2 regions of the Pseudomonas sp. LBUM1679 genome follow, and region 1 is predicted to be linked to the other one. Evidence: predicted binding sites of a transcription regulator. Region 1 holds the regulator's gene; the other holds the start of a gene.
What was found. Region 1 encodes FliA, which starts transcription of late flagellar genes. Its sites were predicted from a motif close to CTAAAGTTTNNNNNNNNNNNGCCGNTAA; they were not measured.
Positions count from the first base shown of each region.

Region 2: flgM (flagellar biosynthesis anti-sigma factor FlgM) is a predicted target of FliA. The motif match lies at 2,258-2,285, and genes of this name have one in related genera.

Region 1 covers NZ_CP166774.1:5,446,218-5,449,620, forward strand. Annotated here, with positions in the region: gene ACA062_RS24680 (chemotaxis protein CheA) at 1-94, opposite strand, end outside; gene ACA062_RS24685 (protein phosphatase CheZ) at 118-906, opposite strand; gene ACA062_RS24690 (chemotaxis response regulator CheY) at 929-1,300, opposite strand; gene fliA (RNA polymerase sigma factor FliA) at 1,469-2,209, opposite strand; gene fleN (flagellar synthesis regulator FleN) at 2,206-3,036, opposite strand; gene flhF (flagellar biosynthesis GTPase FlhF) at 3,153-3,403, opposite strand, start outside.
Region 2 covers NZ_CP166774.1:1,352,932-1,356,334, forward strand. Annotated here, with positions in the region: gene ACA062_RS06185 (MFS transporter) at 1-476, shown strand, start outside; gene ACA062_RS06190 (flagellar brake protein) at 540-1,286, opposite strand; gene ACA062_RS06195 (flagella synthesis protein FlgN) at 1,379-1,846, opposite strand; gene flgM (flagellar biosynthesis anti-sigma factor FlgM) at 1,895-2,221, opposite strand; gene flgA (flagellar basal body P-ring formation chaperone FlgA) at 2,402-3,163, opposite strand; gene ACA062_RS06210 (chemotaxis protein CheV) at 3,245-3,403, shown strand, end outside.

The DNA of each region.
Region 1 (3,403 bases):
CCAGCTCGACCAGCTGTTCGGACAGCAGCTCTAGAATCTCGCCGGCCTCAACCAGGAAATCCTGAAGGATCTCTTCATCGGCGCCGAAGCTCATTAATGGGGTGCTCCTAACAGGTCTTAAAATCCAAGGCTGGAAAGCAAATCGTCCACATCGTCCTGACCGGACATGACGTCTTCTCTTTTATCGGCATGAATCTGCGGACCTTCACCCTGAGAGAGCTGTTTTTGCGGATCTTTTTCTGCCCGCATCGCTTCACGGTCATGTTCGATGCCCGCAAAGCGGTCCACCTGACTGGCCATCAGCACGAGTTTGAGCAGGTTGCTTTCAACTTCGGTGACCAATTGGGTCACACGCTTGATCACTTGACCGGTAAGGTCCTGATAATCCTGAGCGAGCAGGATATCGTTGAGGTTGCTCGACACAATGCGATTGTCGGCGCTGCTGCGTGTCAGGAAACCGTCGACCCGCCGGGCCAGTTCGCGGAACTCTTGCGCCCCGACTTCACGACGCATGAACCGTCCCCAGTCCGTGCTCAGCGCCTGGGCTTCGTGGCTCAGGCTGTTGACCAGCGGCGTGGCGTTCTCTACCAGGTCCATGGTGCGGTTGGCCGCGGCCTCGGTCAGCCTGACCACATAGCCCAGGCGCTCCGTGGCGTCCGTGATCTGGGACACTTCCTCGGCTTGCGGCATGTGCGGGTCAATCTGGAAATTGACGATCGCGTTATGCAACTCGCGGGTGAGCTTGCCCACCTCCTGATACAGGCCGCGGTCACGGGTCTGGTTGAGCTCATGGATCAGTTGCACCGCGTCGCCGAACTTGCCTTTTTCAAGGCTTGCGACCAGTTCGACCGCGTGTTTTTTCAGGGTCGATTCGAAATCACCCTGTGAAGATTCTTTTTGCTCCATAGCTCCCCCGTGGCGCTGTTGCTCAACCAATGCGTTCGAAAATCTTCTCGATTTTTTCTTTTAACGCCTGGGCCGTGAAGGGCTTGACCACATAGCCGTTAACACCGGCCTGGGCCGCCTCGATGATCTGCTCGCGCTTGGCTTCAGCGGTTACCATCAGCACCGGCAGGTGCTTGAGCTTTTCATCGGCACGCACGTGGCGCAGCAGATCGATGCCGGTCATGCCAGGCATGTTCCAGTCGGTGACCAGAAAATCGATGCTGCCGCTGTTGAGCATCGGAATGGCCGTGGTGCCATCATCCGCCTCGACCGTGTTGGTGAACCCAAGGTCACGCAACAGGTTTTTAATGATCCGCCGCATCGTTGAGAAGTCATCAACGATGAGGATTTTCATGTTCTTGTCCAATTCGACCTCCAAGCAGTCTTAAACGCGCCCAGCACCTGGACGCGCCATTTCAATCAATCCGGCGATGCACTCGATGACTGTCTGGAGCACAACAGATCGCGACCGGCGCAGTTGAACACCACACCAGCCACGTTCGCAGTGTCCCCAACACTGCCTTCAGCGCGCTCGCCACTCCCCCAAACGCGCCCGCAAACGGGCCGCGCACTGGCTGTGTAACTGGCTGACCCGGGATTCGCTGACCCCCAGGACCTCGCCGATTTCCTTGAGATTGAGCTCTTCGTCGTAGTACAGCGCCAACACCAGGCGCTCACGCTCAGGCAAATTGGCAATCGCGTCCGCCAGCGCCGCCTGGAAGCGTTCATCTTCCAGATCGCGCGACGGCTCCGGATGTGCACTCGCGCCGTCCTCGTGCAGCCCTTCGTGTTCGCCGTCCTGCAACAGATCGTCGAAACTGAACAGCCGGCTGCCCAGGGTGTCGTTCAAAATCCCGTAATAATCGTCGAGACTCAATTGGAGTTCGGCCGCAACTTCGTGATCTTTAGCGTCGCGCCCGGTTTTAGCTTCAATCGAGCGAATCGCGTCGCTGACCATGCGGGTATTGCGGTGGACCGAACGTGGCGCCCAGTCCCCCTTGCGCACCTCATCGAGCATCGCGCCGCGGATTCGAATGCCCGCGTACGTCTCGAAGCTGGCGCCTTTGCTGGCGTCATATTTGGTCGACACTTCCAGCAGGCCGATCATCCCGGCCTGGATCAGGTCTTCGACCTGGACACTGGCCGGCAGACGTGCCAGCAAGTGGTAAGCAATGCGTTTGACCAGTGGCGCGTAACGCTCGATCAGCTCGTACTGCGCGTCACGTGCCGACTGCTTGTAAAAGTTGTAGCCTCTGGCTGTCATAGCACCGGTCCTGCGGTTTGTTGCACCAGGCGTTCGACGAAAAACTCCAGGTGCCCGCGGGGGTTGGCCGGCAACGGCCAGGTATCGACCTTCTGTGCAATGGCCTTGAAGGCCAGGGAGCACTTGGAACGCGGAAAGGCCTCATAGACGGCGCGCTGCTTCTGCACGGCCTTGCGCACACTTTCGTCGTACGGCACGGCGCCCACGTATTGCAAGGCGACGTCGAGGAAGCGATCCGTGACCTTGGTCAACTTGGCGAACAGGTTGCGACCTTCCTGCGGGCTCTGGGCCATGTTGGCCAGGACGCGGAAGCGGTTCATCCCGTAATCGCGGTTGAGCAACTTGATCAGTGCGTAGGCGTCCGTGATCGAGGTCGGTTCGTCGCAGACCACCAGCAACACTTCTTGCGCTGCGCGAACGAAACTGACGACCGACTCACCAATGCCCGCCGCGGTGTCGATCACCAATACGTCGAGGTTATCGCCGATATCGCTGAAGGCCTGGATCAGGCCGGCATGTTGCGCCGGGCTCAGATGCACCATGCTCTGCGTGCCGGACGCGGCCGGGACGATACGAATGCCGCCGGGGCCTTGCAACAGAACGTCGCGCAGCTCGCAGCGGCCTTCGATCACGTCGGCCAGGGTCCGTTTGGGTGTCAGTCCCAGCAGGACGTCGACGTTCGCCAGCCCCAGATCGGCGTCCAGCAGCATGACGCGCCGGCCGAGTTCAGCTAGAGCCAGGGACAAGTTCACTGACACGTTAGTTTTCCCGACGCCACCTTTGCCGCCGGTCACCGCGATCACCTGTACTGGATGCATGCTGCCCATGTTATTTCTTTACCTTGTCTTGCATAGACGGAGGCCACATTACTGGCTGCGCGTTCACCAACGGAACAATGCATGGCAGACCATCGATGTAGGTACAAAAACTATTCATTACTACCTCAGCCGACCCGCTTGGTCGGGCTGTGATAAATATCAGCGAACATATCAGCCATGGCTTCTTCGCTGGGTTCTTCCTGCATTTGCACGCTTACTGCACGGCTGACCAGCTGATGACGCCGCGGCAGATGCAAATCATCGGGAATCCGCGGGCCATCGGTCAGGTAAGCCACCGGCAAATCATGGCTGATGGCCAGGCTCAACACCTCGCCCAGACTGGCGGTTTCATCCAGTTTAGTCAGGATGCAGCCCG
Region 2 (3,403 bases), 3.1 Mb from region 1:
TCTGCCTGTATCCGTTGGCGGTGGCGTTCTCCAATGACCATGTCGAGGGTGATCGTCGGGTGTCCCTGACGGCGATGCTGCTGGTGACCTATGGCATCGGCGCCAGTATCGGGCCGCTGGTGGCGGGGGTGCTGATGAAGCTGTTCGGCAGCCAGATGCTGTATGCCTTCTTCAGTTTCTTCGCGTTGGTGCTGGTCTGGCGGATTCGGCCGAAAGCGGTCACCAACCTGCACCAGGTGGACGATGCGCCGCTGCATCACGTCGCCATGCCGGACAGTATGTCGAGTTCACCACTGGTGGCTTGCCTTGATCCACGGGTCGATGAGCAGGTGGTGCAGGAGCAGATGCAGAATCCGGTCGAACCTGAGCCAGACCCCGCGCCTGAGCTTGAACCGGAGCCCGAAATCGATTCGTCCGCCGATGACGATGACGATGACCTGGGCCGTCAGAAAAGCTTTACCGAAGCCCGGCCTTAACACCCGAGCACAAAAAACGGGCAGTCACCACAAGGGGCTGCCCGTTTTCATGGGAGCGTTGTATCAGAAGTCGTCTTTGTCGAAGCGCCGTGCTTCGCGCTGAAGCTGATAGACGAACCGCTCGACCTGACGCTGCACCAATCCGCTCATGTTGTGAAAGCGTACGCCGGCGAAGGTGGTGGAGATTCTTTCCTCGAAATGCAGGTAGCGCAGCTCGACCGGTGCCGTCATTTTGCCAAAGGGCAGGGCAGCGGCAAAGCGGTCGTAAACCTGGCCCAGCTGCAGGCTGCTGCTGATGTTGCCTTCGAAGCGCAACTTGCAACCGGTGGCGGAAATGTCCAGCAATTTGCCGCTGATCGGCGTCCTGAGCTTTTCACCGTCCAGATCGACGTTGACCAGTTGTGCCAGCTTCAACGCTGCGCGAAAGGCATTGCGGCGCTGGTGATAGACCACTTGATCGGGCAGGGGGCCGTGGTAGCAGCGGGTTTCGACGGACTCGTCGATGGTCAGCGGGCCGTTGCTGTCCCAGGCAATGCGCACGCCGTCGTGGAAGCCTTCGACCTTGAACGGTTCGCCGGCCAGCAGGAAGCGCTCGCCATCGCGGGGAATCATTTCATCCAGAGCGATCGTTTTACGTTTATGGTCGATGTCCACCAGATAGCTCTGGAAGCGCTGGCTGCGCTCGTGGAACGTGATGATCAGCGGATCATGGCTTTCTTGCAGCTGGCGCAGGGTGCCGGAGATCTCCAGAGGCGTGGTAAGCACCTTGGGTGGCTGCGGAGCATCTTCCGCATATAAGGCATTGGACACGGTTCATCAATCTCCGGACAAAATATGACTGCGACTGGCCAGTATTTTGCCAGCATGTTTTGCGTCTAGATAGGGTGTACTTATCAGCAGGCTCACGCCTGACTGAGCGGGCGCGGCTTCACCAGCGTGGAGAATGATCCGCTGGCGTTGTAGAGCGCTGGCGGCTCGCCGCCGGTAAGGATTTTCAGCTGGGTGGCCGTGGCGGCCTGCTGCCTCACAATCGACTGGCCATTGATGAGGTTGGCGGCCTGGCATTGGGCCAGAAGGTCGGTCAGCACATCGCTTTGCGCCAGCAACTGTTCGCCCAGGCTCGACTGGCTGGCCAGTTGCTCGAGGCCCTGGCGATTGGTGGGCAGGTTGAGACTGGCGAGGATTTCACTGCGCTTGCGGCCATGTTGTTCGAGCAGCACGATCAATGCCTGTTTCTGCGCCAGAATGTCTTCGAGCAGCGGCATGTCGCGACCGTGCAAGGCGATGGATTCGGTTTGCAGTAGCTGCAGCAAGTGTTGTGCGGGAGCAAAGTCGTCGGTGATCAATTGCAACAAATGAGAGTCGTGCATGGCTGGCCTTGGGTTTTAAGCGTCCAAAAGCCTGGCGCGGGCCGTGGCCTAGCGCTGGGCTTCGAAGTTGAGCAGTTTGCTGGCGACACGGTTGCTGTCGACTTTGTAGCTGCCATCGGCAATCGCTGCTTTCAACTCGGCCACTCGGGCTTTGTCGACGGCAGGCTGATCGCGCAGCGTGTCAGTGACCTTCTGCAACTGTTGAGCCTCATTGCTGATGTGTACCGATTCCCCGCTTTGGACGGTACTGGCCTGCTCGGCCGGGGTACGCAGCGGCGCGGATTTGCCGGCTTCGGTGGTTTCCTTGGCAGCGCTGGTACGGGTACTGCCCGTCGGTGGCGAGGAACTGTTCAATCGGCTGAAATCGATGACCATGATAAAAAACCTCTGGGTATTTGGACGCTTGCCATGTTTTCGGCCATACCCGGGAAAACTTTAGGCCCACTTCTCAATGAGCTTGCGCGCGTCAGCGCTTGCCCTGCATGAACACAGTTTAGGGAACAGTCGGGTGGCGCGCCACATCTTCACCCACGCAGCACCCACCCACACAGCACCCTACATGGCCACTTCCACCTGGCCAGGCGCGATGACTTGCGCCTTGATGACCCGCTTGGAGTTGAGATTCTTCACACGAATCTGTTCACGCATACCGCCGTTGGACAGTGCTTCACCCGGCATGCGCACGCTGAGCGTACCACTGCGGGCGATAATCACCACCTGGTCGCCCTTGCTGATGACTTCAGCCTGTTCCAGATTCACCAGGGTAATGACCTGGTCAGCGACCATGGGTCGGGTCAGTTTCTGCCCGATCGCCTGGTCGACCGACGTCAGGTAACCCTGACTGAGCAGACTGATGTCACGTTCCCGCAACGTCACGTCCTCGGGCTCGACAATACCGGCACGGCGCATGGGGCGGCTGGTGGTCACGATGTCGCGAAACAGGCGTACTTGAGCGGGCACGAAGACTGTCCAGGGGGAGGCGCCCTCGCAGCGAACCTTGACCGTGACCCGACCCAGCGGCTTGGCCGGGCTCTCAAGGGTGGCTGTCAATTCCTTGTCGCACATCGGCATGCGCAGTCGCGGGTCGAGCGGGTTGACCTGGATCTCGTAACGGCCTTCCGTTTGACTGCTCGCCAGATAGTCTTCCACGGTGAATTCAAGAAAGCCCTGAGTGACGCCGATAAGCATGTCAGGCAAGGTAACCGTGTCAGCAATGGCAGGGCTGCCGGCGTTGAACAGGCACACGGCCGACAGCACGCTGCACCAGCGGCGGCAGTTGGAGGTCAGGCGTCGGAAAAATGTCAGGTCTGGGTTCATAAAGGTTAAAAAGCAAGCGCCGTGCCGTTTAGTGATGAATGCGCGTCGCAACACACTTAGCGTTGGTGTAGGAGTCTGGGCATGGCGGGTGTAATGGATTCGGTAAACCAGCGCACGCAACTGGTTGGGCAGAATCGCCTTGAGCTGTTGTTGTTCCGTCTCGACGGCCAGCAGCTGTATGGGATCAACGTATTCAAGGTTCGTGAGGTGCTGCAATGCCCCAAACTGACCCTGATACCC